Regions from separate parts of the Pseudocitrobacter faecalis genome, predicted to be linked through region 3. Evidence: predicted binding sites of a transcription regulator. Region 3 holds the regulator's gene; each other region holds the start of a gene.

Region 1 (4,225 bases), 2.2 Mb from region 3:
CGCAGAAAGTCCGAAAAAAAACGCCGACACAAGGTCGGCGTTTTATTATTACGATTTCAATTAAGCTAGCGTACTAATACGCGCCAGCTGTTCGAAATAGTCCGGGAAGGTCTTCGCCGTACATTTCGGGTCAAGGATGGTTACCGGCGTATCAGACAGCGCCACCAGCGAGAAGCACATCGCCATGCGGTGATCGTTGTAGGTGCCAATGTCAGCAAACTGCAGTTTTGCCGGCGGCGTGACGCGAATGTAATCTTCGCCCTCTTCCACTTCCGCACCCACTTTGCGCAGCTCCGTCGCCATCGCAAACAGACGATCGGTCTCTTTCACGCGCCAGTTGTAAATATTACGTAACGTAGTGGTGCCTTTAGCGAACAACGCGGCCGTAGCAATAGTCATCGCAGCGTCGGGAATATGGTTCATGTCCATATCAATGGCATTCAGTTCGCCACGGGTACAGGCAATATAGTCATCGCCCCAGGTGATGGTCGCGCCCATTTTTTCCAGCACGTCAGCAAAGCGGATATCGCCCTGCACGCTGTTACGACCAATACCTGTTACCTTCACGGTACCGCCACGGATTGCCCCCGCGGCCAGGAAATAGGACGCGGACGAGGCATCTCCTTCCACCAGATACTGGCCCGGAGAGTGATACTGTTGACCGCCGCGCACGACAAAGCGCTGATAATGTTGGTTTTCAACCTCAACACCAAACGTTTTCATCAGGTGCAGGGTGATGTCGATGTACGGTTTAGAAACCAGATCGCCTTTGATGGTGATAATGGTGTCCTTCGGTGCCAGCGGCGCGGTCATCAGCAATGCCGTCAGGAACTGGCTCGAAACAGTACCGTCAACCTCAACGTTGCCGCCGCTAAACCCGCCCTGTAAACGCAGCGGTGGATAGTTTTCCTGTTCGAGATAGGTAATTTGTGCCCCACCCTGACGTAGCGCGTCAACCAGGTGCCCAATCGGACGCTCTTTCATGCGCGGTTCGCCGGTCAGCACGATATCGTTATGACCCAGGCAGAGCGCCGCCGCCAGAGGGCGCATCGCCGTGCCGGCGTTCCCGAGGAATAATTCCAGTGATTCATTAGCCTGCAATGGACCTGCGTTACCCGTGACTTCGCAGCGGGTGCGATCGGCAGACAGGGTGTAGTGAATTCCCAGCGCACTCAGCGCATTTAGCATGTGGCGAACATCGTCGCTGTCCAGCAGGTTTGTCAGGACAGTGGTGCCGCGTGCTAAAGCTGCCAGCAGCAAGGCGCGGTTAGAGACACTTTTTGAACCAGGCAGGTTAATGGTGCCATCAACACGCGCAATGGGTTGTAACGTCAGGGATTCCATGAAACTCAACTCTCAAAATCGACAATAAAAACCCCTGCAGAGTGCTGCAGGGGATGAAAATGAAAAAATTAACCGTGGCGACGTTCGAAGTCTTGCATGAAATCGGTCAATGCCTGAACGCCTGCCAGCGGCATCGCGTTGTAGATTGACGCACGCATCCCGCCGACGACGCGGTGGCCTTTCAGCGAATGCAGACCTGCGGCAAAGGACTCTTCCAGGAAGACTTTATCCAGTGCGCTGTCCGCCAGCTGGAACGGAATGTTCATGCGAGAACGGTTAGACGCCGCAACATCGTTACGATAGAAATCGCTGTTGTCGATAACGCCGTACAGCAGTTCAGCTTTTTGCTGGTTGATGCGATCCATTGCCGCCACGCCGCCCTGCTCTTTCAGCCATTTGAATACCAGCCCCGCCAGATACCAGGCAAAGGTCGGCGGCGTGTTGAACATGGAGTCGTTCTCGTTCAGTACCGAGTAATCCAGAATGGACGGGCAAGCGATGTTGGCTTTGCCGAGCAGATCTTCACGCACAATCACCAGCGTCAGGCCTGCCGGGCCGATGTTTTTCTGCGCGCCTGCGTAAATCACGCCAAAGCGGCTGACGTCAATCGGGCGGGAAAGAATGGTCGAGGAGAAATCGGCGGCAACAACCACGTCTTTGCCGAAATTCGGGGTTTCATCAATGGCGATGCCATCAATGGTTTCATTCGGGCAATAGTGAAGGTATGCCGCATTGTCAGAGAGTTGCCATTCGCTCATCGGCTTCACGGCACGCTTCCCGTCAACGGTAATTTTGGCGTCAATCACATTTGGCGAGCAGTATTTCTTCGCTTCTTTTACCGCACTGGCAGCCCAGTAGCCGGCGTCAACGTAATCTGCGGTGGTTTTGTCCCCCAGAATATTCAGCGGAACGCCCGCGAACTGACCGCGACCACCGCCGTGACAGAACAACACTTTATAGTTGGAAGGGATATTGAGCAGGTCACGAAAATCCTTTTCTGCTTCTTCCGCCACGTGGATAAATTCTTTCCCACGGTGGCTGACTTCCATTACTGATGTACCCAATCCGTTCCAGTCGCGTAATTCGTGCTGCGCCTGTTTAAGGACATCTGCCGGTAGCATTGCCGGACCCGAACTGAAATTAAAGACCTGAGCCATTTCCCCTCACCACGTTGCAATGTTGTCTACCCGGGTGTGTTCACCCGGATATAAGTTATTCCTGTGGATATCGGTTTTATCATTCAGTGACACGCGCCGCAATGGGTAATACTGAGCGGCCAGAAAATGCGCTCTGAGTCACACAACAGAATATTCGGCATTGACGAGTGAAAATGGAGAAATCCGCTAGCCGGTGACGCGTTTCGCGCTGCTGGCCTTCGACCATTCTGGATTTGCACAGCGAGGACATAATTGATGTTCCCCGGCATTAAAATGAAAAATCGCGCTGCACCGAACGCAGGCGTAATCGGCGGCCTCGGGAATCGTGGTAAAGCGCGATATGCAGCTCGACGGTAAAATCACCAAACCGGCCTTCACATCATCATCGGGATAATAATAAATGCTGATTTGCCCGTTCGTCTCCATAATGGCCAACCGCACCTGCCCGAGATGCTCTACGCCGCCCAACCGCAGCTCCATAAAAAACTCAAATTCGGTCATGTTCTCGGATTGCAAACGCTCCCACGCAAGCTCCCCCTCTTCCACCACAACGAGCGGCTTTCCTTCCAGTAAATCTTCCAGTTTTTCGCTACGGGACATCAGCCACATCACCAGTCGATAAAGGGCGGCTAACGTGATAAAAACGACTAACACGGGGAGCATGGGCACATCGTCATAAAACGCCACATCGCCCGCGGCGGAGCCCAGCGTCAGGATGATAAGCACTTCAAACAGCGACATCTGCCGCACGCCGCGCCGACCGGTAATTTTCAGGAACAGGAAAACCAGAATAAATGTGTAGAGCGAACGCAGTGCCACTTCGCCGAGGAAATCCAGAGGAACTTTATCCAGAGCCATGCGATGGAGATCGAACGATTTCATTTTTATGCCTGTAACGATGTCATTGTCGTTAATCATAGACCAGCGCATTTAATTTATTATTGATTATCAATCGCGATAGATACATTCATCCAAACCCCGTATGATTGCGCGCTTTCCGTACGATAAAAACGAGACCGTCATGACGCAAACCTATATCCCCGGCAAAGATGCCGCACTGGAAGATTCCATCGCTCGCTTCCAGCAAAAACTGCTCGACCTGGGCTTTGACATCGAAGAGGCCTCATGGCTGAACCCGGTACCAAACGTCTGGTCGGTACATATTCGCGACAAAGCGTGTTCGCTGTGCTTTACCAACGGTAAAGGCGCAACCAAAAAAGCCGCGCTGGCGTCCGCGTTAGGGGAATATTTTGAGCGCCTGTCGACCAACTACTTCTTCGCCGATTTCTGGCTGGGCGAGAAAATCGCTAACGGCCCATTCGTGCATTATCCGAACGAAAAATGGTTCCCGATCCCGGAAGATGATGAGCTGCCGGAAGGTCTGCTCGATGCGCGTCTGCGCGCGTTCTACGATCCTGACGATCAGTTGACCGGCAGCCTGATGGTGGATCTGCAATCGGGCAATACCGATCGGGGTGTTTGCGGTCTGCCGTTTACTCGCCAGTCCGATGGCGAAACCATTTATATCCCGATGAATATCGTCGGCAATCTGTATGTTTCTAACGGTATGTCTGCAGGCAATACCGCTAATGAAGCGCGCGTACAGGGTCTGTCGGAAGTGTTTGAGCGTCATATTAAAAACCGCATCATCGCTGAGAGCATCAGCCTGCCGGAGATCCCAAAAGAGGTGATGGCACGCTATCCAGGCGTCGTGGCGTCTATCG
Region 2 (4,225 bases), 3.9 Mb from region 3:
TGACAAGGCCAAAACCGCCTCCCCGGCGGCGTAATTCATTGAGCGTTTGCGTGATCATTCGGGCACCGGTGGCGGCAAAGGGGTGCCCATAGGCTATCGATCCGCCCAACACATTGAACTTACTTTCGTCAACCTCACCGGTCGCCTGGGTACGCCCCAGCACGTCGCGGGCAAAACGATTGCTGGCAAGGCACTGAATATTTGCCAGCGTTTGTGCGGCAAACGCTTCATGCATATCAAACAACGTGAGATCTGCGAGGGTGAGCCCCGCGCGATCGAGCGCCAGCGGTGTGGCCCACGCCGGGCCGAGCAGCATATCCTGCTGCACCTCAATGGCGGTAAACGCGTAGCTGCGCAGATAGCCCAGCGGTGTTAAACCCAGTTCGCGGGCGCGCGATTCAGTCATTAAAATCACCGCCGCCGCGCCATCAGTCAGCGGCGTACTGTTGGCTGCCGTGACCGAGCCATGTTTACGGTCGAAGGCCGGGCGCAGTTTGGCGTAATCCGCCAGCGTCGAGCTACCGCGTATATTATTGTCCTGCTCCAGCGGGTCACGGAACGGTGGCGCGTAGGCCGTCATCACTTCATCCGCCAGTTTGCCTTCCGCCCATGCCTGCGCTGCCAGCTGATGCGAGCGATGCGCCAACGCGTCCTGCTCTTCACGCGTAATGTGGTACGTTTTCGCCATCTGTTCAGCCGTATCGCCCATGCGCAGGCCGGTAGAATATTCCGCAACCGCCGGGGGAACCGGCATCAGGTCGCGCAGCTTAAGGCGGGAAAAGAGTTTCAGGCGCTGGCCGAGCGTCCGCGCTTTATTGGCGTCAACCAGCGTCCGCGCCAGCTTTTTACTGACGCCAATCGGCAGCACGGAGGAGGAGTCCGCCCCGCCTGCAATCCCTGCGCGAATCGTCCCTGCCATCAGGCTTTCGGCCACGTTGGCGACCGCCTGAAAACTGGTGGCGCAGGCGCGACTGACGCTGTAGGCATCCGTGTGCACATTCATCCCCGTACCGAGGACAATTTCGCGGGCAATGTTAGGCGCTTCTGGCATCTGAACAACCTGGCCAAAAACCAGCTGTTCGATAATTTCAGGGGGAATTTCGCTACGCGCCAGCATTTCGCCCACTACCATTTTGCCGAGATCTATCGCCGGTACGCCGTGAAACGCGGTGGCCTGACGGGCAAATGGGGTACGTAAACCACTGACAATGGCAATGCGATCGCCCTGACGGGTGATAAGCGGTAATGCCTGACTCATAAAACTCCCCTGTTAAAAAATAAAACCAAAGTGGTCTGACCTGATAACAGTCTTAACTAATTTTTTACATTAAGCCAATCGGAGAGAGAGAAAAATGGGAGCTAAAACACACTGAAGGGAGAAAAGAAAACGCCCCTGCGGTGCAGAGGCGTTTGGGAAGGATTAACGCAGACCTAACTGGAAGATCAGCGTTTCAGCTTCGCAGGCGAAGACAAAATCGATGTCCATCTGTACACCGCCCTCAACGTCTTTGAAGACCGGGGTGATGACGCACGGATCGGATTCGACGCCACGCGCACGTTCAGTCAGCGCAGCGAGGGTTTCTTCAGCTTCAGCGCGAGTTGCAAAAACGCGGCTATAGGAGGCTGTGCAATCGGAGTTGTCCATGATGGTACCAACATCCATACAGCAGCAAACCGGGGTTTCATCAGCACTGCATTTACTCATTGTAGATTTCCTCTGTACATGCACGCGAAGGTGCCAGATAAACGATGCCCTTATTTTACGCTCCCCGGAAAGCTCCCTCCAGTTGTTCGTTATGCCAATTGAGATAAGTGACCGAAATCACACTTAAAAATGATCTAAAACAAAAATCACCCAAACAGATGAAGCTCAACCTCGCCAAATTTGCTAACCAGATCCCGTTTCGGTGATCATCTACGTAAAATCCGAGAAACAATATTGCAACATCATATCTGGTCAGACCTATACTCTCGTCACTGGTCTGATTTCTCTGACGTAGTCCAGCCCCTACACTTCGCGCTTCTGTTACTACATGTAACATTTTTTGTATAAAAATAACTCAATGAGGTTATGGTCATGAGCCAGAAAACCCGGTTTACAAAGTCTGCTCTCGCAGTCGCAGTGGCACTCGTTTCAACCCACGCCTGGTCTGCAGGCTTCCAGCTTAATGAGTTTTCTTCCTCTGGTCTAGGCCGCGCCTATTCCGGTGAAGGTGCCATCGCTGACGACGCAGGCAACGCCAGCCGTAACCCCGCGCTGATTATGATGTTTGATCGCCCGACGTTTTCTGCCGGTGCGGTTTATATTGACCCGGATGTAAACGTTTCAGGCCGCTCGCCAACCGGCAACAGCCTGAAAGCGGACAACATCGCGCCTACCGCATGGGTACCGAACGTTCACTTCGTGATGCCTATCAACGATCAATTCGGTTGGGGGGCATCTGTTACCTCTAACTATGGTCTGGCAACCGAGTTTAACGATACCTACGCCGCTGGCGCGTACGGCGGTACCACTGACCTTGAAACCCTGAACCTTAACCTGAGCGGCGCTTACCGCTTGAGTCCTCAATGGAGCTTCGGGGCTGGCTTCAACGCAGTCTACGCCCGTGCAAAAATCGACCGCTATGCGGGTGATTTAGGTCAGATCGTTGCTGGTTCTGGGGCTCTGCCACCTGCTCTGGCAGGCCAGGTAAGCCAGATCCCGGCAAACACGAAAATTGCGCACCTGAAAGGTGACGAATGGGGCTTTGGCTGGAATGCCGGTATTCTGTTTGAGCTTGATAAGAATAACCGTTACGGCTTTACCTACCGTTCTGAAGTGAAAATCGACTTTGATGGCGATTATAAGAGCGATCTTCCGTCAGCCTATAACCAAATTCTGGGTAATTTCGGCCTTCCGGCAGGCACCAACGGCAGCACCACGAATGGTTCTCTGACGCTGAATCTGCCAGAAATGTGGGAAATCTCCGGTTATAACCGTGTGGCTCCGCAGTGGGCTATCCACTATAGCGCCACCTACACCAGTTGGAGTCAATTCGAAGAGCTGAAGGCAACCAACAGCAGTGGCACACTGTTCCAGAAAGACGAGAACTTTAAAGACGCATGGCGCCTGGCGCTGGGTACCACCTATTACTATGACGATAACTGGACATTCCGTACCGGTATCGCTTTCGATGATAGCCCGGTCCCGTCTAATTACCGTTCTATCTCTATTCCGGATCAGGATCGCCTGTGGCTGAGCGCCGGTACGACCTATGCATTTAATGAAGATGCATCTGTCGATGTGGGGGTATCCTACATGCACGGCCAGAGTGTTAAATTCCAGGAAGGCCCATACACCTTTAAATCAGAAGGTAAAGCCTGGCTGTTCGGTACCAACTTCAACTATCGCTTCTAAGTTTTACCCCAATAAAAAAGGTGAGCCTCAGTGCTCACCTTTTCTCTATCTACACTCCGCGATTTACTCAGAGTCGATATCTTTTAAATCATCCTGAATCGCCTGGGCGTTCGGGTTTTCTTCCGGTTTCAGCTTACCGCCATTGGCAATAAAGTCGTGACGCTGGAAGTAAGCTTCGCGCACCAGAATGTATGGATCGGAAGACTGCCGCAGCAGACCATCGGAGTCGAGCAACTGGGCGCGCGTTTCCACCCCTTCAACCGCCCATTTACCGATAGACATTGGCCAGGTCAGCCAGGAGAGCACCGGATACAGGGTATCGGCCATATCGCCGCCCTCATCACGCAGGGTGAAACTTCCGTAGAACGGCAGTTGCATGTACGGGCCGTAACCCACGCCATAATGGCCCAACGTACTGCCGAAGCGGTGCGGTTCTACGCGTTGCAGTTTCGGGTTTGCCATCCCGGCCACATCAATAAAGCCGCCCATCCCCAGAATGGTGTTCAGGAAGAAGCGCGTGAAGTGCACCATCCCCTGGTAGGGGTCACCTTGCAGGAAGTAGTTGGCCATTACCGCTGGCTCTTCCAGGTTGCTGGTAAAGTTGCCAAGGCCGGTACGCGCAGGCTGCGGAACATAATCGCGCCATGCAACAGCCACCGGACGCAGCACATAAGGGTCCAGCACATTAAAGTTGAAGTTGTACATCGAGCGGTTGAAACCTTCAAAAGGGTCTGACCGCCCTTGCTGTTCAGTGCCAGAACTCGCACAACCGACAAGCAGTGTGGTGCCCAGCGCAACCGCCGACAGGCGAAGCTTCATAAATGTCTC
Region 3 (4,225 bases):
TTTGCCACTGCGGCCACAGCCACAGCATGCCGCCAAAAGCAATCAGGCAGCCGATAATGGTGTCGGCGAAACGCGCTACGATAAACTGCTCGCCGTTGAGCGTCAGCAATTGCAGGGTGTACACCGCCGTAATGGTGAAACCGACCGTCGCCCAGCCGTAGCTTTTGCGAATAATCAGATAGCTTATCAGGGTGATCACCAGCATTGCGGTCAGCGCAAACCCTTCCGGGAAATGGTAGTGCAACGTTACGGCGGCAATCACCAGCCCCGCCAGCGTGCCTGCCGCTCGGTGGAAGATACGCACGCGTGTCGCGCCGTAGCCGTTTTGTGTCACCAGCAGCACGGTCATTAAGATCCAATAGGGTTTTGGCAGATGCAGCGCCGCCCCCATCAGGCTGGCGATGCTCAACATGACGCTTAAGCGCGCAGCATTACGCAGCGCGGGCGATTTCAGCGACAGATAGCTTTTCAGCGCCGGGAACAGGGGCAGGCGACGTTCTTTGTCGGCCATCAGGTTTCGCGGATAAAGGGGGCGCTGCGCGCGCAACACTTTGGCGATGCGGCTGAAGTGCCAGGCGCAGAACTGCCCGACCGGGTTATCCGGATGCTGACGGGCAATTTTCTCCAGCGCGCCAATTTGTTTATCCATGTTGAAGCGCGTCGGGAAGCGGTGATAGAGAATATCATCGGCCATGACCCGCAGGCGTGCGGCGACGGTCTGCGCGTTCCAGCGAATCACCGCTTCGGCGTGGCTACGCTCAACCAGCTTTTGCACCTCTTCCGGCTGATGCAGGCTCACTGAAATGTGCTCCTGCAAATCCAGCCCCATCTGGAAGGCGCGCAGCAGACGCTTGTAATCATTGTGTTGATTGGCTGCCAGCATATGCATTTGCTGGTAACACTGGGAAATCAGATCGACCACTTTCTGCTGACGGTTAAGCAACGGCGGCAGGGCGGTATTGGGATCGGTATGTTGCGTCAGCAAGCTATATTTAGCTTCGCAGTACTCGGCCAGTTGGCGATAGAGCAGGCTCAACGACTCGCGCAGCGGTTGTTCACGCCACAACCAGAACCAAAACCAGTTAAACAGCCCGTACCACAACGTGCCGAGCGCGTAGATAAGTAGCGGCTCCCAGATGGGCATATTGCCCGCCAGGCTCAGGGTAAAAATGGCGGCTATCAGCGAGGCCGGAAGTAATCGCCCGTGCAGGGCGCTGATTTCGGCGGTAACGCCCAGCACCATCGCCAGCCCGGTGAGGATAAACGGTAGCGGGATATCATCGGCCAGCAGCAGTTGCACAATCAGGCTGCAACCAGCGAACAGCGACCCACCGATAATCAGGCGTTTGAAGAAGCGTTTATGAGGAGTATCCAGCCCGGCGATGTTGCAGCAGGCAGGCACCAAAGAAAACAGTAAACCGTGTTGAAGTTGGCCGAGGATCAGGCCGACGGCGACCGGCAAACATAACACCAGCGTTTGCCGCAGTGCATAGTTGACTTCCGGGTGGTAAATCAGCCTGCGCCACATAAGAGACAAAAACGGCGTATTGTGCGAACAATACGCCGTCAGACGAGATTAACGCGTGCCGTAAACGACGATCGTTTTACCGTGTGCAGAGATCAGGTTCTGATCTTCCAGCATCTTCAGGATGCGGCCCACTGTTTCGCGGGAGCAGCCGACGATCTGACCGATTTCCTGACGGGTAATTTTGATCTGCATACCGTCCGGGTGGGTCATGGCATCCGGCTGTTTCGCCAGATTCAGCAGCGTCTGCGCGATACGACCGGTTACGTCGAGGAACGCCAGGTTACCGACTTTCTCAGAGGTCACCTGCAGACGGCGCGCCATCTGAGAGGAGAGACGCATCAGGATATCCGGGTTAACCTGGATAAGCTGACGGAATTTTTTGTAGGAGATTTCAGCCACTTCACAGGCGGTTTTCGCCCGAACCCAGGCGCTACGTTCCTGACCTTCTTCAAACAGGCCCAGTTCGCCGATGAAATCGCCCTGGTTGAGGTAGGAAAGGATCATCTCTTTGCCTTCCTCATCCTTGATGAGTACTGCCACGGAGCCTTTAACGATGTAATACAGCGTTTCCGCTTTTTCACCCTGGTGAATCAGCGTGCTCTTCGATGGGTACTTATGAATGTGGCAATGAGACAAGAACCATTCGAGTGTCGGGTCTGTTTGCGGTTTGCCAAGCACCATGCGCGGTTATCCTCTGTTATAAGCTATCGCCAGCGGCATAAATCAGGCCGCCACTGGTTGAAATAATATCCTTCCCTCTACCTGGGAAGTTGGCCGTCAAAGATTGTCGCGACCAGTAAGTGATGTCCTCTGCATACATGCAGTACGTTTATGTATCTCTGTAGCATCCCGACTGTTTTAGCATAGCTTTCGCCGTGTGTCTCCTGGTGTCTCGCTTCAGCATGACCCAGGTCTACTTCCGTTGCGAGATTTGTTATGTGCGCGTAATCTGACAATAAATTTGCAACTCTGGAGTGACAATTATGCAAGCGCGTGTGAAATGGGTGGAAGGGTTAACCTTCCTGGGTGAGTCGGCTTCCGGGCACCAGATTTTGATGGATGGCAACTCAGGTGATAAAGCGCCAAGCCCCATGGAAGTCGTGCTGATGGCGGCGGGTGGCTGTAGCGCCATCGACGTGGTGTCTATTTTGCAAAAGGGCCGCTATGACGTGACCGATTGTGAAGTTAAATTGACGTCTGAACGCCGTGAAGAAGCGCCGCGTCTGTTCACGCATATTAATCTGCACTTCATAGTGACCGGCAAAGAGCTGAAAGATGCGGCGGTGTCCCGTGCCGTAGATTTGTCGGCTGAGAAATATTGTTCAGTGGCGCTGATGCTGGGCAAAGCGGTGAACATTACCCATTCTTATGAGGTGGTGGAGGGGTAAGTTGACGGCCCCCCTCACTCCGGCCCTCTCCCAGAGGGAGAGGGAGAAAACCGCACAATCGGTACCCTCTCCCTCTGGGAGAGGGTTAGGGTGAGGGGCCCAGCCCGCACCGTTCACCCAATCTTCTTCCCTTCCATCAATCTCTGCACCAGCGGCGTCATGATCAATTCCATCGCCAGCCCCATCTTGCCGCCGGGAACGACCAGCGTATTCATATGCGAGATGAATGATCCCTGCAGCATCGCCAGCAGCCAGGGGAAATCGATATTGTCGAGATTGCGGAAGTGGATCACCACAAAGCTCTCATCCAGTGACGGAATGCCTTTGGCGGCGAACGGGTCAGAGGTGTCGACCGTCGGGACGCGCTGGAAGTTGAGATGTGTGCGTGAGAACTGCGGCGTGATGAAGTTGATGTAATCTTCCATTGAGCGCACGACGGAATCCATCACCGCCTCGCGGGAGTGACCGCGCTCGCTGGTGTCGCGGATCATCTTCTGGATCCACTCCAGGTTAACGATTGGCACTACGCCGACCAGTAAATCCACATGTTTCGCCACATCGTGATGCGGCGTCACCACGCCACCGTGCAGCCCTTCAAAAAACAGCACGTCGGTTGGCTCTGGCAGAGGTTGCCACGGGGTGAAGGTTCCCGGCACCTGATTCCACGGCACCGCTTCATCGTAGGTATGCAGATATTTTCGCGACTGTCCGGTGCCGCTGTGCCCGTACTCGCGGAACGTCTGTTCCAGCAGGCTGAAGTCGTTGGCATCCGGGCCGAAGTAGCTGATATGGCGCCCCATATCGCGCGCCTTACGGATGGCTAAGTCCATTTCCGGACGCGTGTAGCGGTGAAAACTGTCGCCTTCCACCTCTGCGGCGTGAAGCTTAAGCTGGGCGAAAATTTTGCGGAACGCGAGGCTGGTGGTGGTGGTTCCCGCCCCGCTGGAACCCGTGACGGCGATAACCGGATGTTTGGCAGACATAGCGAACAACTCCCGAGTCGGTAAGATTAACCGCGAAACTGGCTGCGGGGCATGATGTTGACGGTTTCATGAAGTTCCGACCACACCAGAACCGCTTCGCCGCGTTGTAGTTGCTGTTTTACGTCGGCGACCTTTTGCGCAAGTGAACGTTCATATTCACCATAATCGGTGCCTTCACGCAACACAAAGCTTTCAATCAGGTTATCGAGCGTTTCAGGGTCGATATCTTGCCAGGGAATGATCATCTTTCACCTCCAAGCCACGGCATCAGCCAGTCGGGAATACGTCTCTCCAGCCACATTTGCGGTCGCCGGAAGGTACCGCCG

The links. Region 3 encodes CRP, which controls carbon source genes, mostly activating them, when cyclic AMP is high. Its sites were predicted from a motif close to ATGTGANNNNNNTCACAT; they were not measured.
Region 1: the regulator CRP is predicted to act here: its motif matches at 2,628-2,645, upstream of serC (3-phosphoserine/phosphohydroxythreonine transaminase).
Region 2: the regulator CRP is predicted to act here: its motif matches at 1,811-1,828, upstream of ACOXYR_RS05335 (YfcZ/YiiS family protein).

Annotation. Positions count from the first base shown of each region.
Region 1 covers NZ_CBDDNJ010000002.1:2,702,531-2,706,755, forward strand. The annotation lists gene aroA (3-phosphoshikimate 1-carboxyvinyltransferase) at 61-1,344, opposite strand; gene serC (3-phosphoserine/phosphohydroxythreonine transaminase) at 1,413-2,501, opposite strand; gene ACOXYR_RS13555 (DUF421 domain-containing protein) at 2,688-3,383, opposite strand; gene ycaO (30S ribosomal protein S12 methylthiotransferase accessory factor YcaO) at 3,523-4,225, shown strand, end outside.
Region 2 covers NZ_CBDDNJ010000002.1:991,456-995,680, reverse strand. The annotation lists gene fadI (acetyl-CoA C-acyltransferase FadI) at 1-1,258, opposite strand, end outside; gene ACOXYR_RS05335 (YfcZ/YiiS family protein) at 1,421-1,705, opposite strand; gene fadL (long-chain fatty acid transporter FadL) at 2,078-3,397, shown strand; gene mlaA (phospholipid-binding lipoprotein MlaA) at 3,461-4,216, opposite strand.
Region 3 covers NZ_CBDDNJ010000002.1:4,853,352-4,857,576, forward strand. The annotation lists gene ACOXYR_RS23305 (YccS/YhfK family putative transporter) at 1-1,528, opposite strand, end outside; gene crp (cAMP-activated global transcriptional regulator CRP) at 1,577-2,209, opposite strand; gene ACOXYR_RS23315 (OsmC family protein) at 2,512-2,916, shown strand; gene ACOXYR_RS23320 (phosphoribulokinase) at 3,030-3,899, opposite strand; gene ACOXYR_RS23325 (YheU family protein) at 3,926-4,144, opposite strand; gene ACOXYR_RS23330 (hydrolase) at 4,141-4,225, opposite strand, start outside.